Collimonas fungivorans Ter331: one gene and its partner. The protein of the gene in region 1 interacts with the protein of each later gene in a pairwise test. Links are inferred from orthologs where the notes say so. Each region holds a gene or a part of one and is shown on either strand. Other genes may lie near its edges. The genes, in order: prmA and rplK.

Evidence for each region.
Region 2: the proteins of prmA (region 1) and rplK interact in binary tests that used the Escherichia coli proteins (3 or more experiments, as listed by UniProt). The link is inferred for Collimonas fungivorans Ter331 from one-to-one orthologs.

Annotation. Positions count from the first base shown.
Region 1 is NC_015856.1:907,847-915,796, forward strand. What follows is about bases 2,820-5,687. They hold prmA (50S ribosomal protein L11 methyltransferase), read right to left. Parts: upstream 4,776-5,687; coding sequence 3,864-4,775; downstream 2,820-3,863. Other genes in these bases: CFU_RS04005 (DUF3426 domain-containing protein), read right to left, coding at 2,820-3,856; accC (acetyl-CoA carboxylase biotin carboxylase subunit), read right to left, coding at 4,819-5,687. In the rest of the region: CFU_RS03990 (peroxiredoxin), read right to left, coding at 31-570; CFU_RS25355 (hypothetical protein), read right to left, coding at 944-1,219; CFU_RS04000 (carbohydrate kinase family protein), read right to left, coding at 1,428-2,360; more of CFU_RS04005, read right to left, coding at 2,468-2,819; more of accC, read right to left, coding at 5,688-6,201; accB (acetyl-CoA carboxylase biotin carboxyl carrier protein), read right to left, coding at 6,376-6,840; aroQ (type II 3-dehydroquinate dehydratase), read right to left, coding at 6,947-7,384; CFU_RS04030 (TlpA disulfide reductase family protein), read right to left, coding at 7,514-7,950. UniProt on the Escherichia coli protein: Methylates ribosomal protein L11.
Region 2 is NC_015856.1:482,788-490,720, reverse strand. What follows is about bases 229-3,079. They hold rplK (50S ribosomal protein L11), read right to left. Parts: upstream 1,945-3,079; coding sequence 1,513-1,944; downstream 229-1,512. Other genes in these bases: secE (preprotein translocase subunit SecE), read right to left, coding at 2,699-3,079; nusG (transcription termination/antitermination protein NusG), read right to left, coding at 2,100-2,699; rplA (50S ribosomal protein L1), read right to left, coding at 818-1,513; rplJ (50S ribosomal protein L10), read right to left, coding at 229-479. Outside these bases: more of rplJ, read right to left, coding at 1-228; more of secE, read right to left, coding at 3,080-3,082; tuf (elongation factor Tu), read right to left, coding at 3,321-4,517; CFU_RS02015 (gamma-glutamyl-gamma-aminobutyrate hydrolase), read right to left, coding at 5,210-6,277; CFU_RS02010 (NAD(P)H-dependent oxidoreductase), read left to right, coding at 6,485-7,072; glutathione-regulated potassium-efflux system protein KefC, read left to right, coding at 7,078-7,933. UniProt on the Escherichia coli protein: Forms part of the ribosomal stalk which helps the ribosome interact with GTP-bound translation factors.

The DNA of each region.
Region 1 (7,950 bases):
TTTTCTGCTCATTTTCTATCTACTGCAGCATCATTTCTTTTGCTTGGCCACCCACTGTTCCAGCGCTTGCAGCGTGTTGCTGACATGCTTGCCCGGATCCATGCTGCTGTATTCATAGATGATGCTGCCGTTGGGGGCGATCACGTACGATACGCGGTCGGCGTAGTTGGTCTTCGCCAGCAGCACCGAATCATAGGACTTCATGATTTTCTGGTCCTGGTCCGAGGCAACCGCGAATTTGCTGCGGCATTCGCTGACCGAGAATTTGTTGAGGGTATCGATGTTGTCGGCCGATACGCCGATCACGGACGCGCCGAGCGCCTTGTACTTGTCGACCGCATCGGCAAACAGATGGGCTTCGATGGTGCAGCCTTTGGTGAAAGCTGCGGGGTAAAAGTAGAGCACCACCGGGCCTTTTTTCAGCTCATCGGCCAGCGAATAGCTGAACACCTTGCCGCCGAGGGAAGCCTGGGTGGTAAACGGCGGCGCCGGCTCGCCAGCCTTGAGAGCGGCAAAAGCCGGTGCTGCAACAGCGCTGCAAACCAATAAAGCGGCAATCAGTCGTTTCATGAAGACTCCTGGATTAGGGGGCTGTTAACAGTTAATTTGGGAGATGCGTTCAAGCCAAAACGTGTGTTGGCAAGGCGCGTAGCGTAGCAGGGGCAGGTCGCCCCTGCAAGCTATGCAACGCCGCCAGCGCACGTTTTGGCTTGAACCCTCCGGGAACGGCTGCAGGCGTCACATGCCGTCGTTACTCGGGGCGGCCATCCGCCTCCTTGCCGTAGCACCACTACGCCGCGTCGTCGTGCCTAGGCCTGTAACGCCTGCCGCGCGTTCGCACTCCCAAATTAATTGTTAACAGCCCCCGATGATAAGCAGCATCATGCGTCGAGATCGCGGCGTTGTCCAATCACTTGTTTAGGCAACGCTGCGATTGACTCGCTTAATGGCCGCCGTGCCAGCCGCCGCCTCCACCCCAGCCGCCTCTGCCGCCCCAGCCTCGTCCACCCCAACCGCCGCCCCAGCCACGCGAATAGCCGAAGCCGATGTCCACGCTTGGCGCCACATACACCGGCGCCGGAGCGTAATAACCGCCGCCGTAATAACTGCCGTAGCCGCCGCCGTAATAGCCGTCGCCGCCGTAAGGATAGGCAACGCAGCCGCCTAGCAGCATGGTTGCACCGAGCAGTGTTGCTCCAATTAACAGTCGCTTTTTCATGAGACCCTCCGTCCCTGGTACTGATGGAAATTGGATATAAGCCTAGCAGATAAGTTCAGCTTGGACAGGACGATGTGTATCACGCCGGAATTGACGATTACGGGGAGTATGCTTGAGTGATGCAGGAAGATGCAGGGGGAATCTGCGATTTTCTCTTCCTATACTCCGCCCAGTACCGGCTCGGAGCACAGGATTTGATGTGCTACTTTTACAATCGGTAACCAAATTCACGATGGAAGCGTTCATTGATTTCGGCACGGCTGGGCGCGTGGTTCTGCGGTCCCAGGTGAGCGATCTTGATGCTACCCAGCAAGCTAGAAAGACGGCCGGTGGTGGCCCAGTCCATGCCGTTGCTCAAGCCATACAGCATGCCGGCGCGGAAGGCGTCGCCGCAGCCGGTCGGATCCAGCACCTGGTCGGCCTTGACGCAAGGAATGTCGATCTTGCCGCCGGCGGTGAAAATCTCCGCGCCGAGTTCGCCGCGCGTCACTACCAGCGCCGATACCCGTTCGGCAATCTGCGCCAGCGATAAACCGGTGCGCGACGCCAGCATTTCAGCTTCGTAGTCATTCATGGCGATATAGGTCGCGAGTTCGATGAACTGCTTCAGTTCGTCGCCGTTGAACATCGGCATGCCCTGGCCCGGATCGAAGATCAGCGGAATGCCTTGCGCGGCGCAGTCGGCAGCATGCTGCAGCATGCCGTCGCGACCGTCGGGGGCGACAATCGCCAGCTTGACCGGACCGGCGTCGGCTACCTTGTTCTCGTGCGAGTGGGTCATGGCGCCGGGATGGAAGGCGTTGATCTGGTTATTGTCGGCGTCGGTGGTGACGAAGCATTGCGCGGTGTAGATCGAATCGATGGTGCGCACCGTCTTGCGCGAAATGCCCTGCTGGTCAAGCCGCGCCAGGTAGTCGCCGCCGTCGTGGCCGATGGTCGCCATGATTTGCGGATCGCCGCCCAGCAGTTTCAGGTTGTAGGCGATATTGCCGGCGCAGCCGCCGAAGTCGCGGCGCAAGGTCGGCACCAGGAACGAGACGCTGATCTTGTGCAGCTGATCGGCCAGCAGCGCATCCGAGAAGCGTCCCGGATATTGCATGATGACGTCGAAAGCCAGTGAACCGCAGATGAGAGAGGTCATAATAAAAGAGGAAAACTCGCTGGTTGGCGCGGATGGTCTGCGCAAATAAAATAATTACGGGATAGAGTTTAAGCGCAACCGGCAAACTTTGCGCCGTTCGCTGCAGGTTATGGGTAATACAGGTACACCCGGTAACCGGACGCCTTCAACTGCAATAGCTCAAAACCCAGTTTCACCGGCTGTTCCTGGTCGCTGGCGAAACCCTGGGCTGGATTGGCGGTTGCGCTCAAATAATCGTGCGGGGTAAACACGCGGCGCGCTATCGCCTTTTCGTTGCCGTCGTTCAAGGTCAGTTCGATATTGGGCCAGGCTTGCACCGTGTCGCTGCGGTTGCGCAGCAGCAGGTTCAGTGAAAACAGGTTGCGGGCCGGATCGACTGCCTGCAGTTCGTTGGCTTCGATCGAAATGCTGTCGATTTTCATGGGCAGGCCAACGCTGCAGCCGATTTTCGCGCAGGCGCCGATGAGCACCGGCTTGAGCTGCGGCACGCGCGCCGCCAGCTGGTCGCGGAAGAAATAAGTCGATTGTCCGGCCAGCCCGATCAGCAGCAGCGCGCCTGCACCCCACATGGCCCAGCGTAGCGTGCCGCCGATGCGTTGCCTGCGCCTTGCGCTGAGGACAAAATCGGGTTCATCGGCAGCCGGCTCCGGCTCGGCAGGGTTTTTGTCGCGGCTTTTCTTTTTATTGCTGCCGTCGCCGCTGTCCGCTGCGTTCGAGGGATTTGCAGCGGCCGGGGTCTTTTCCGCTCGCCACGGCTTGCGCTGCAATTCATCGATGATGCGATCCAGCTCATCATCGTCAGCAGTGGCGCCGGATTCCGCTTTTGCAGCCTGCGTGTAGTCGTCCTGGCCGGCGACGTGCATCAAGGTCATGCGCGCTATCTGCTTGTCTTCTTCATCGTCGGCATGACGATGCCAGACATTCGGCGTCGGCGGATTGCTTGCCGCTTCGTCGGGGGCGGTAGCGGCGGATGGTTTGATCAGGCCAAATGGGGTGTGGTGCACATCGGCCGGCGCCGACTGGCTGGTTTCCTCGGCGATCCGCAAATCTTCTTCGAGGCCGTCAATCGCCGCTTCCACCCGGCCTGACGCCATCGATCGGCCGGCGGTTTCAGGCGCGGCTGCAGGTGCGATGACAGGCAGCGGGTGATTCGTGGCGATGGCGACTGCCGGCTCGGGTCCCGATATCGGTTCCGGCGTTGGTTCTGGTTCTGGTGCGACGTAAACCGGAGGCGGCGCGCTATGCTGCGGTTCTGCCAAGGGCGCTTCGTCAGCGGCAAAGCCGTGGGTCTGGAGAGTTACAGCATCTTGTTCTGACGCCGTTGCCGGCGCCGGCGCCGCTATCGGGACCGCTACATCGGGCCGCACCAGGTGCTCGATGCCGTTGAAGACTTCGCGGCAGCTGCCGCAGCGAACCAGGCCGCCGCGCAGCTTCAGCTGGTCATTGGCGACCCGGAAGGTGGTCTGGCAATGCGGACATTGGGTCGCGAGCGCCATGGCCTGCTTACTTCAGGGTTCCGGACAGCGCTACCCAGCCGTCCTGCTCTGCCCAGACGCTCAGGGGCAGCCATTGCGCATAGGCGGCGATGACGTCTTCCGCCTGTTCCGCCAGCACGCCGGACAGGGTCAGGCTGCCGCCGGCAGCGATGCGGCTGCACAGCATGGGCGCCATCAGCTTGAGCGGGCCGGACAGGATGTTGGCGACCACGATATCGAATACCTGCAGTGCGCTGTTGGCGCCGAAATCTTCCGGCAGGTAATAGGCCACGTCGCAATGGTTGCGTTCGCTGTTGTAGCGCGCGGCATCGATCGCATGCGGGTCGATATCGACGCCGACGACGCTGCTGTCGCCGCCAAGTTTCTTGGCCACCATGGCCAGGATGCCCGAGCCGCAGCCGTAATCGAGCAGCGATTTCGGTTTTTGCAGCGGCACATGGATTTCCAGCCATTCCATGCAAAGGCGGGTAGTGGGATGGCTGCCGGTGCCGAAAGCCAGGCCCGGATCGAGTTCCAGGATCAGGCCGTTGGCGTCGGGGGCATCGTGCCAGCTAGGCACTACCCAGATATTCTTGCCGATGTGGATGGGTTCAAACTGCGATTGCGTCAGCCGCACCCAGTCCTGCGCCGCAACCGGCCGCAGCGAGTAGGGCGGGACCGCGACGCCGCAAGCTTTGGCGGCGTTGCTGACGATTGCTGCATGGTCGGCGTCGACTTCGGCCAGAACCACCACCCGGCTGCGCTGCCAGGCGGCTTCCTTGGGTTCCATGCCGGGTTCGCCGAACAAGGGCTGCTCGGCGGCAGTGCCGAGGTCGGCATCTTCCACCGAAACCGATAAGGCGCCGGCATCCATCAACGCATCGGACAGCGTTTCGGCGTCGCTCAGGGCAACTTCAATAACAATTTCGGTCCAGCTCATCAGATGCCTTACTGTGTGATGGAGACTCCCTACAAGGGAATCCTTATTTCTTTGCTGCTTTATCCGTTTCCTTGGCCACGACCGGCCGTTCGGCCAGTTTGTGTTCCAGATAGTGGATGTTGGTGCCGCCCTCGATGAAACGGGCGTCGATCATCAGTTCACGGTGCAGCTGGATGTTGGTCTGAATCCCTTCCACCACCATCTCGGACAGGGCGATCTGCATCCGCTTGATCGCCTGCTCACGGGTGGAACCGTAGGAAATCACCTTGCCGACCATCGAATCATAATGCGGCGGTACGAAATAACCGGCGTAGGCATGGGAATCGACCCGGATGCCAGGACCGCCAGGCGCATGCCACGACAGGATCTTGCCTGGCGACGGCGTGAACTTGAACGGGTCTTCGGCATTGATGCGGCATTCGATGGCGTGGCCGGAGAGCTGGATATCGCGCTGGCGGAAGCGCAGTTTTTCACCGGCGGCGATACGGATCTGTTCCTGCACGATGTCGATGCCGGTGATCATTTCGGTGATCGGGTGCTCAACCTGGACCCGGGTGTTCATCTCGATGAAGTAGAACTCGCCGTTTTCATACAGGAATTCAAACGTGCCGGCGCCGCGGTAATCCATCTTGCGGCAAGCTTCGGCGCAACGGTCACCGATTTTTTCGATGACCTTGCGCGGAATGCCTGGCGCCGGCGCTTCTTCGATCACCTTCTGGTGGCGGCGCTGCATGGAGCAATCGCGCTCGCCCAGCCAGACGGCATTCTTGAACTGGTCGGCCAGGATCTGGATTTCCACGTGGCGCGGATTTTCCAGGTACTTCTCCATATACACTTCCGGATTGCCGAACGCGGCGCCGGCTTCGGTCTTGGTCATGGTCACCGCATTGGCCAGCGCCGCTTCTGTGTGCACCACGCGCATGCCGCGTCCGCCGCCGCCGCCGGCCGCCTTGATGATGACCGGGTAGCCGATCTTGCGCGCAATCTTGACGATTTCCTTCGGATCATCCGGCAACGCGCCTTCCGAACCGGGCACGCAGGGCACGCCGGCGCGGATCATGGCTTGTTTGGCCGATACTTTATCGCCCATCAGGCGGATGTTCGCCGGCCGCGGGCCGATGAAAACAAAACCCGACTGTTCAACCCGCTCGGCGAAATCGGCGTTTTCGGACAGGAAGCCGTAACCCGGGTGAATGGCCTCGGCGTCGGTGACTTCAGCTGCGCTGATGATGGCCGGCATGTTGAGGTAGCTCAGGCTGGATGGCGCCGGCCCGATACAGACCGATTCGTCCGCCAGTTTCACATACTTGGCGTCACGGTCTGCCTCGGAATGGACCATGACGGTCTTGATGCCCATTTCACGGCAGGCGCGTTGGATGCGCAAGGCGATTTCGCCGCGGTTGGCGATAAGGATTTTTTCAAACATAGTAATTGGTATATGCGTCGCTAAGAGTTAAGCGTTATCAAGCATTGGGTTGACAATGCGGCCTTGAGACAAAGGCCCGCACTGGCAACCAGAACGGCGGACCCCGGATGAGCGGATGCCGCCGTGCAGGCTACTCGGTAGTTCTCTCGGTACAGATCGCTCGGTACAAATCTATCAACCAATGATGAACAGCGGCTGGCCGAATTCGACCGGCTGGCCGTTTTCCACCAGTATCTTCTTCACTACGCCGGAAGCGTCGGCTTCGATTTCATTGAGCAGCTTCATCGCTTCGATGATGCACAGCGTGCCGCCTTCTTTGATCTCCGAGCCGATTTCGACAAATGCCGGCGAGCCGGGCGCCGACGAGCGGTAGAAGGTGCCGACCATAGGCGATTTGACGATATGGCCTTCCGGCACGGCGGCCACTTCTACCGGCGCCGCGGCAGCCACTGGCGCCGGTGCGGCTACCTGGTATTGGGCTGGGTGCTGTTGTTGCGGTTGCATCATGACAACCTGGTTTTGCTGGGATGCAGACGACTTGACGATACGGACCTTGCTTTCGCCTTCCGTCACTTCCAGCTCTTCGATGTCTGATTCAGCGACGAGGTCGATCAGCGTTTTGAGTTTTCTCAAATCCATATGCAATCCTTCAGAATAAATAATGAAAAGCTATTTTCGTTTTTATGACACGCAATCCGGCGCTGCAAAGGGAGCTGCGAACGCCGAGTTGCTGCAAGAATATCAACTAGAGTTTCTTAATGGCAAAATCAATTGCTGCATGATAGCCGTCCACGCCTAAACCGCAAATGACTCCAACAGCGACATCCGATAAATAGGAATGATGTCGAAACGCTTCTCGCTGGTGGATATTCGAGATGTGGACCTCGACAAAACGGATTGCCACTCCGCTCAATGCGTCGCGCAGGGCGACGCTGGTGTGCGTGAGCCCGCCCGGGTTGATCACAATGGCGTCGACGCCTTCTGCCTTGGCCGCATGGATGCGGTCTATCAGGGCGCCTTCGTGATTGCTTTGGAAGTGCTCAAGCCGGGCCCCAGCAGCAGTTGCCTGGACCCGAGCTGCTTGTTCGATATCGCTCAGCGAGGTCGAACCGTAGACTTCTGGCTCTCTTGTACCCAGCAAATTCAGGTTGGGTCCGTTGAGTAGAAGTATATTTTTTGCCATGGAGATGGTGCTCCGTTTGACGACGATGGCCGCATTTTGCCGTCAAATGACGTTGACTGGCAAGGGGAAATTTGTTTCTGTGAAATTTCAGCCTGGCATTGTTAAATGTTTTTGCAGTAAGTTTTCATCTTATAGCAATGCCAAGTCTTTTCGCAATTCGTCGAATTTGATGCTGCCCAGGTACATTTTTTTCACTGCGCCATCGCGGCCGATCAAGACGGTGAACGGCAGGCCGCCGCTCTGGTTGCCGAACTGCCGCAATAGTGCGGTGGCGCCGGTACCGGCCAGATACAAGGGGTAGGAGATTTTATATTTATCGGCAAATTTTGCGATGTTGTCGGCAGAATCGATGCCGATGCCTACAACCTGGATGTTTTTGGCAGCTATCTCGGTTTGTAGGGCATTCAGTTCCGGCATCTCTTCCACGCAGGGCGCACACCAGGTTGCCCAGAAATTGACGACCAGGGGTTTGCCTTTCCACTGCGACAAGGCGCTGGCCTTGCCGCTGGCGTCAGGCATTTCCTGGGCCAGCAGGGCCGCTACCGCCACGCTTTCCGGCGCAGCCG
Region 2 (7,933 bases), 420 kb from region 1 along the record:
TTTTTCGCTGCCAGAGCAGCCAAACCACGCACAAATCCAGCGATCGGCATCTGCATCATGCCCACAACTTGGGCCAGCAGAACTTCGCGACTTGGAATGTTTGCCAACGCTTGTACACCCGCCTTATCCAGCGACTTACCAGCGAAGTTACCTGCCTTGACGACCAGTTTGTCGTTGCTTTTTGCAAAGTCGTTGATGACTTTTGCAGCAGCAACGGCGTCCTCGGAGATCGAATAGATCAACGGGCCGGTCATGTCTTTGGCGAGGTCGGCAAACGCGGTACCTTCAACGGCGCGACGTGCCAGTGTATTTTTCAATACACGCAAGTACACACCCTGGGTACGCGCATTAGCGCGCAGTTGGGTCAAGTGACCAACCTGGATGCCACGATATTCGGCCACGACGATAGTCTGTGCATTTGCAACTTTTGCAGAGACTTCGGCGACTACGGCCTTTTTGTCATTCAGATTGAGACTCAAGATCAACCTCCAAAAATGATGCTCGGATATTACACAACCGCAAATGGCTGCTTACCTCACATCGGTTCGAACACGGCGTCCGAAGTTAGGAGTTCAGAACTTGCGCATGACTCAGAGTGAACCAACACGCAGCGATGAGACTACAAAACTTGTTCGGGTACACCATCTGCGTTGGGTGCCAGCTGATCGCTCACCTGGTGTTTAACTTTGTGCACCACCTGCATGCACGCCGCCCAACGGTCTTTGATTGCCTGGACCTGCATCGTTACTGCCAATACAGGTCCAGCCCAAAGATTCGCCTGGTTGCGCATGCGCAGCCAGGACTTTATTCTTCTAATTTAAGCTGCCAGTGTCGTTTGATCGACACGAACGCCGGCACCCATTGTCGAAGACAAGGAGATCTTGCGCAGGTATACACCCTTGCTGGTGGCTGGCTTTGCTTTGCTCAATGCATCGATCAGTGCCAACAAGTTGGACTTCAATTCTGCATCGCTAAACGATTTACGACCGATGGTTGCGTGAACGATACCGGCTTTGTCGGTACGGTACTGCACTTGACCGGCTTTTGCGTTCTTGACGGCAGTTGCAACGTCAGCAGTCACGGTGCCAACCTTCGGATTCGGCATCAGGCCGCGTGGTCCCAGGATCTGGCCCAGGGTACCAACGATACGCATGGTATCTGGCGATGCGATCACGATGTCGAAAGGCATGTTGCCGGCTTTGATCTGCTCAGCCAGGTCTTCCATGCCAACGATGTCGGCGCCGGCAGCTTTAGCTTGTTCGGCTTTTTCGCCGGAAGCAAATACTGCAACGCGAACGGTCTTGCCGGTGCCGGCTGGCAGCACGACGGAACCGCGGACCACTTGGTCCGATTTCTTTGCATCAACGCCCAACTGGACGGATACATCGATCGATTCATTGAATTTTGCAGTAGCGCATTCCTTGATCAACGCAACAGCGTTGTCGAATGGATATGCCTTGGTGCGATCAACTTTAGCCTTGATCGCTTTTGCGCGTTTAGTTAACTTAGCCATTACAGACCCTCCACCGTGATGCCCATCGAACGAGCAGAACCGGCGATAGTACGTACGCCAGCTTCCAGATCAGCACCAGTCAAATCGGGCTTTTTCAAGGTAGCGATTTCTTCTGCTTGCTTACGGGTGATCGAACCGACCTTAGTGGTATGCGGCGTAGCCGAACCCTTGGTGATGCCGGCAGCCTTCTTGATCAGGATCGTTGCCGGAGGAGTCTTCATCACGAAAGTGAAGGACTTGTCGGCGAACGCTGTGATCACGACCGGAATCGGCAGACCTGGCTCAACACCTTGGGTCTGGGCATTGAATGCCTTACAGAATTCCATGATGTTCAGACCGCGCTGACCCAATGCTGGACCAATTGGTGGGGATGGGTTTGCTTTACCAGCTGGCACTTGCAGCTTGATAAAACCAATGATTTTCTTTGCCATGATGGCTCCTAAGTGTTGTGAGTATTAGCGCCTGTTCGATCTTGCAATCTAATAGGGCTCCTCTTACTGCTCCGGATTCCATGAGGTTTCTCATGACGCTCCGAACAGCGCTTAAAAATACTTTCCTGCCTGGCTGAATTCCGCTCAGACCCTGCTTATACTTTTTCGACCTTGTCGAATTCCAGCTCAACCGGCGTGGCGCGGCCGAAGATGGTGACCGTCACGCGCACGCGCGATTTTTCGTAGTTCACTTCTTCCACGTTGCCGTTGAAGTCGGTGAAAGCACCTTCCTTGATACGCACCAGCTCGCCGACTTCATACAAGACCTTAGGCCGCGGCTTCTCGATGCCGTCCTGCATCTGCTGCATGATCTTGTCGACTTCATGCTGCGGAATCGGGGTAGGCTTGTTCGACTTGCCGCCGATGAAACCGGTTACCTTGTTCGTGTTCTTTACCAGATGCCAGGTTTCGTCGGTCATTTCCATCTCGACCAGGACATAGCCCGGGAAGAAACGACGTTCGGTAACGGCTTTCTGGCCATTCTTGACTTCAATCACTTCTTCAGTCGGCACCAGGATCTGGCCGAACTGTTCCTGCATTCCAGCGCGGTCGATCCGCTCGGTCAGCGCGCGCTGCACGCTCTTTTCCATACCGGAATAAGCATGCACCACATACCAGCGCTTCTTGCCCGCAGCCGCCGAAGGCGTTGCTGCTGCCGGCGTCCCTTGCGCGTCGTCTTGTGTGCTATCGCTCATTATTGTTTCCAGCCCAAAATCACGTCGTATAACAAAACCTCGAGGAGCTTATCGATGCCCCACAGGAAAATCGCCATTACCAGCACAAATGCAAAAACGATGGCAGTGATCTGCATCGCTTCCTTGCGGGTCGGCCAGACAACTTTTTTTGTCTCACGCACGGCTTCTTTGGCGAAACCGAGGAATTCACGGCCTTGCGTCGATGTCCAGGCGAAGGCGATTGCCACCACCAAACCGGCAACCAGGGCGCCAGCGCGCACCAGACCAGACTGGCCCGACAAAAAATAAAAGCCGACAACGCCGGCGACGACAGCCAAAACTGCCAATATTACTTTGAGCTTGCTGCCGGATTCGCCGACAGTTTGCACAGGGTGGTTAGACATACGCGGTTTACTTTCAGTACCCTACACCTGAATCGGTGGCAGGGGCGGAGGGCATCGAACCCCCAACCTCCGGTTTTGGAGACCGGCGCTCTGCCAATTGAGCTACACCCCTACGCTTAAAACACTTTATCTGGACGGCTTGGCCAGCAGCTCATTTCTCACAAGCATGCATACCATTCAGACATCAACGCCGCGAGACGGGAATTTCCCGGGTCGCGGCGATTACAACTTTTTGCTATTACGCGTCAGGCAGGATCTTGGCAACGACACCCGCACCAACAGTACGGCCACCTTCGCGGATCGCGAAACGCAGACCTTCTTCCATCGCGATCGGGTTGATCAGCATCACTGTGATCGACACGTTATCGCCTGGCATGACCATTTCTTTGTCCTTTGGCAACTCGATCGAACCAGTCACGTCCGTAGTACGGAAGTAGAACTGTGGACGATAGTTGTTGAAGAACGGTGTATGGCGGCCGCCTTCGTCTTTCGACAGAACATAGATCTCGCCAGTGAAATGCTTGTGCGGCTTGATCGAGTTCGGCTTGGCCAACACTTGGCCCCGCTCTACGTCTTCACGCTTGGTCCCGCGCAGCAACACACCAACGTTGTCGCCGGCTTGACCTTGGTCCAGCAGCTTGCGGAACATTTCAACGCCAGTACAGGTTGTATCTTGGGTGTCGCGGATACCGATGATTTGCAGGGCTTCGCCAACCTTGACGATACCGCGCTCGATACGGCCGGTCACCACAGTACCGCGGCCGGAGATCGAGAACACGTCTTCCACTGGCAGCAGGAAGGCGCCGTCAACAGCACGTTCCGGTGTCGGGATGTAAGTGTCCAGCGCTTCAGCCAGAGCCATGATCGCTTGCTCGCCCAATGGGCCAGTGTCGCCTTCCAAGGCCAGCTTGGCCGAACCCTTGATGATTGGCAGGTCGTCGCCTGGGAAATCATACTTGGTCAACAGCTCGCGCACTTCCATTTCAACCAGCTCGAGCAACTCTTCGTCGTCGACCATGTCCGCTTTGTTCAGGAACACGATGATGTATGGCACGCCAACTTGACGCGACAACAGGATGTGTTCACGGGTCTGTGGCATTGGGCCGTCAGCTGCCGAACACACCAGGATCGCACCGTCCATCTGGGCCGCGCCGGTGATCATGTTTTTCACATAGTCAGCATGGCCTGGGCAGTCAACGTGGGCGTAGTGGCGGTTTGCAGTTTCGTATTCAACGTGTGCAGTGTTGATCGTGATGCCGCGCGCTTTTTCTTCTGGCGCTGCGTCAATCTGATCGTACGCTTTGGCTTCGCCGCCAAATTTCTTCGACAATACTGTCGCGATCGCTGCTGTCAGCGTGGTCTTGCCGTGGTCGACGTGGCCGATAGTGCCAACGTTGACGTGCGGCTTGGTCCGCTCAAACTTGCCTTTTGCCATCTTAGACTCCTAAAGATTTGATGAGAATGTCCAGGCCCGCGCCCGACCGTCTTACAGATTGAATTCGACAAGCATCGAATCAGAAACTTGTGAATCAGAAACTTGATATTCAGCTTTACTGCGCTTGCGGCGCCCTATGCGGACACCAGCAACAAACTAATTCTGGTGCCCTTGACGTGGATCGAACACGTGGCCTCTCCCTTACCAAGGGAGTGCTCTACCACTGAGCTACAAGGGCTATGCCGTACGCGTGCTTCTGACTACAACACGCCCAACTTATTACCTGCAATACTTGCAAAACTGCTGGAGCGGGTGAAGGGAATCGAACCCTCGTCATAAGCTTGGAAGGCTTCAGCTCTACCATTGAGCTACACCCGCAAATTACCGAATTTTCACTTCACCGCTACAATTTTTATACTTTTTACTGCTTCCCAAAATGGTGGAGAGGGCTGGATTCGAACCAGCGTACTCGTAAGAGGGCAGATTTACAGTCTGCTGCCATTAACCACTCGGCCACCTCTCCGCAGGGAACCCCAGATTATAGTAAAGCACCCTTGGAGTGTCAACCATGGAAACTGATTTCTTCTAAATATTTCTTAGTTTTTTCAGTTTCCCGGTCGGATCGCCGCCGGGCCTGGCCGGAATCGGGAAAAAGCGTAAAAACGCTTCACCGGCCAAGGGGCGAGATAATATCAGAAACGCGTCTCGCGTGCAGCTCTTAGAAAGCCGTCGAGAATTGGCGTGCAATCGAGCAATTGCGGGCCGCCGGCGCGGTGGAACTCCGGATGCCACTGCAAGCCCATGACAAAAGCTGCCTTGCGGTAACGTATTGCCTCAACGATATTATCGCTGCCGGAAATCGCCTCTACCGTCAGGTCCCGCCCCAGGTCGCGCACCGCCTGGTGATGGATGGAGTTGACCACCCACTCGTTTTGCTCGCCGCCATGGCTATTGAACAATGTTGCCAATGAGGAACCTTGCGGAAACTGGATCGCATGGTGCAGGCGGTCGTATTCGTCGTTCACGTGCTTGATCGAGGTCGGGACATCGGTTGCGATGTCCTGGTACAAGGTGCCGCCAAAGGCAACATTGATCAGCTGGCAACCGCGGCAGATGCCCAGCACCGGCTTGCCCGCTTCGATGAATTCATGCAGCAGCTCCAGCTCGTACATGTCGCGCACGCGGTCGCCGCCCCATTCCGGCCGGGTCGCCGCTTGCGCGTAGCTCTGCGGCGAGACGTCGGCGCCCCCTTGCAGCACCAGGCCGTCCAGGTGCTTGGCATAGTCGCGCAGCCGGATCGAGCTGGGATGGACCAGGCCGTTGGTGTTGACAGTAGGAATCATGAACACCAGCACATTGCGCGACATGACCCACTGCGCGATCGACTCTTCCAGATATTGCAGGGTGCGCCCGCGCAAGCCTTTGGCGCCTTCTTCCGGATGGAAAATCCGCGCTGAGATGCCGATCTTCAGGGTCCGCTGCATCATGCGCCGGCCGGCCTTGTCCGACAGCGCGCGGAAACGGGCGGCGATCAGCTTCCAGGTTTGCGGCCAGGGCGCGCTGTCGTCGTTGACCGGATCGGCTGCCCTGGGTGGAACGCTGGCCGCCGCAGGCTTGGCTTCGGCTTGAGGCTCAGCCTTCGGTGGCTCGGCGGCAGTGGATTCAGGAGTTGCGGCGGGCTCAGGAGGTACGGCAGGTTTGGCCTCTGCTGCCGTAGCGGGAAGCGGAGGGACGGGATCGTTTGATTGGGAGTCGGACATATTTGTTGGAAATTGTCAGAAATAGAAATTTTTGGGAAAGTGCTGCTAGCATGTTCGCTGCAGGCAAAAATAGTGCCCTAGGGCCGGATCTTGATCAAACCGGCTCGCCAAAGTATAGACTTGATTCCTATGTGAGCATGGTTTTCCATATCAGTTCATCTTGAGTTACCCATTTTTACCATTTTGCCTAAACGTATCCCGCTCACCATGAACAAACCACCGCAAATCCTGATCCTGTATGCGCATCCGACGCCGCACCATTCGCGCGTCAACCGCCGCCTGGCGCAGGTTGCCGCCAAAGTGCCCAATGTGCAGGTACACGACCTGTATGAGCTGTATCCGGATTTCCATATCTCGGTGCGGCGCGAACAGGCGCTGGTAGAACAGGCCGACCTGATCGTATTCCAGCACCCGGTCCAGTGGTACAGCATGCCGGCGCTGCTGAAACAATGGGTCGATTCCGTCCTTACCCCCGGCTGGGCCTATGGCCCCGGCGGCGAAGCCTTGCGCGGCAAGGATTTCTGGCTGGTCGCCACCACCGGCGGCTCGGTCCGCTCTTACCAGGCGGAAGGCCACAACCTGTTCCCGTTCTCGGCCTTCTTGCCGCCCTACCAGCAAACCGCGCAGCTGTGCGGCATGCGCTGGCTGCAGCCGCACCTGCTGTTCGGCGCGCACCAGGTCAACCAGCAAACCCTGGCCGGGCACATCGAGGCCTACCGCAAGCGCCTGGCGAACTATCCGAACTGGCCGGAATTGCTGGCAACCGACACCCCGATACCGCTCACAGGCAGCTAAACATCATGGAACAGAATCTCTTATTCAACGGTTTGATTTACCTGGCGGCGGCAGTAGCCGCAGTGCCGATCGCCAAGCGCCTGGGCCTGGGCGCGGTGCTGGGCTACCTGCTGGCCGGCATGGCGATCGGTCCCTGGGGCTTGCGCCTGATCGACAATGTCGAAGACATCCTGCATTTCTCCGAGTTCGGGGTGGTGCTGCTGCTGTTCATGATCGGCCTCGAACTCGAACCGAAGCGCCTGTGGTCGCTGCGGCGCTCGATTTTCGGCTGGGGCACGGCGCAGGTGGCGACGGTTTCGCTGGCGCTGTTCGGCGCCGCCGTGGCTGCCGGGGTCGACTGGAAAACCGCGCTGATCGCCGCGCTCGGCATGTCGCTGTCGTCCACCGCGATCGCCCTGGCCACCATCAACGAACGCAAGATCAACAGCACGCCTGCCGGTCGCGCCGGTTTTGCCATCCTGCTGTTCCAGGACATCGCCGCCATTCCCATGATCGCGATCGTGCCCTTGCTCGGCGTCGCCGCCGCCCACGGCAGCGGCGAAGGCTGGATCGGCGGCCTGAAGGTGGTGGCGGTGATCGCCACCCTGATCGTCGGCGGCCGTTACCTGGTGCGGCCGTTGATGCGCATGATCGCCCGCACCGGACTGCGTGAAATCTTCACTGCCTTTGCGCTGCTGCTGGTGATCGCCATCGGCCTGCTGATGGAATCGGTAGGCATGTCGATGGCATTGGGCAGCTTCCTGGCCGGCGTGCTGCTGGCCGATTCGGAATACCGGCATGCGCTGGAAACCGACCTGGAGCCGTTCAAGGGCTTGCTGCTCGGACTGTTCTTCATCGCCGTCGGCATGTCGGTCGACTTTG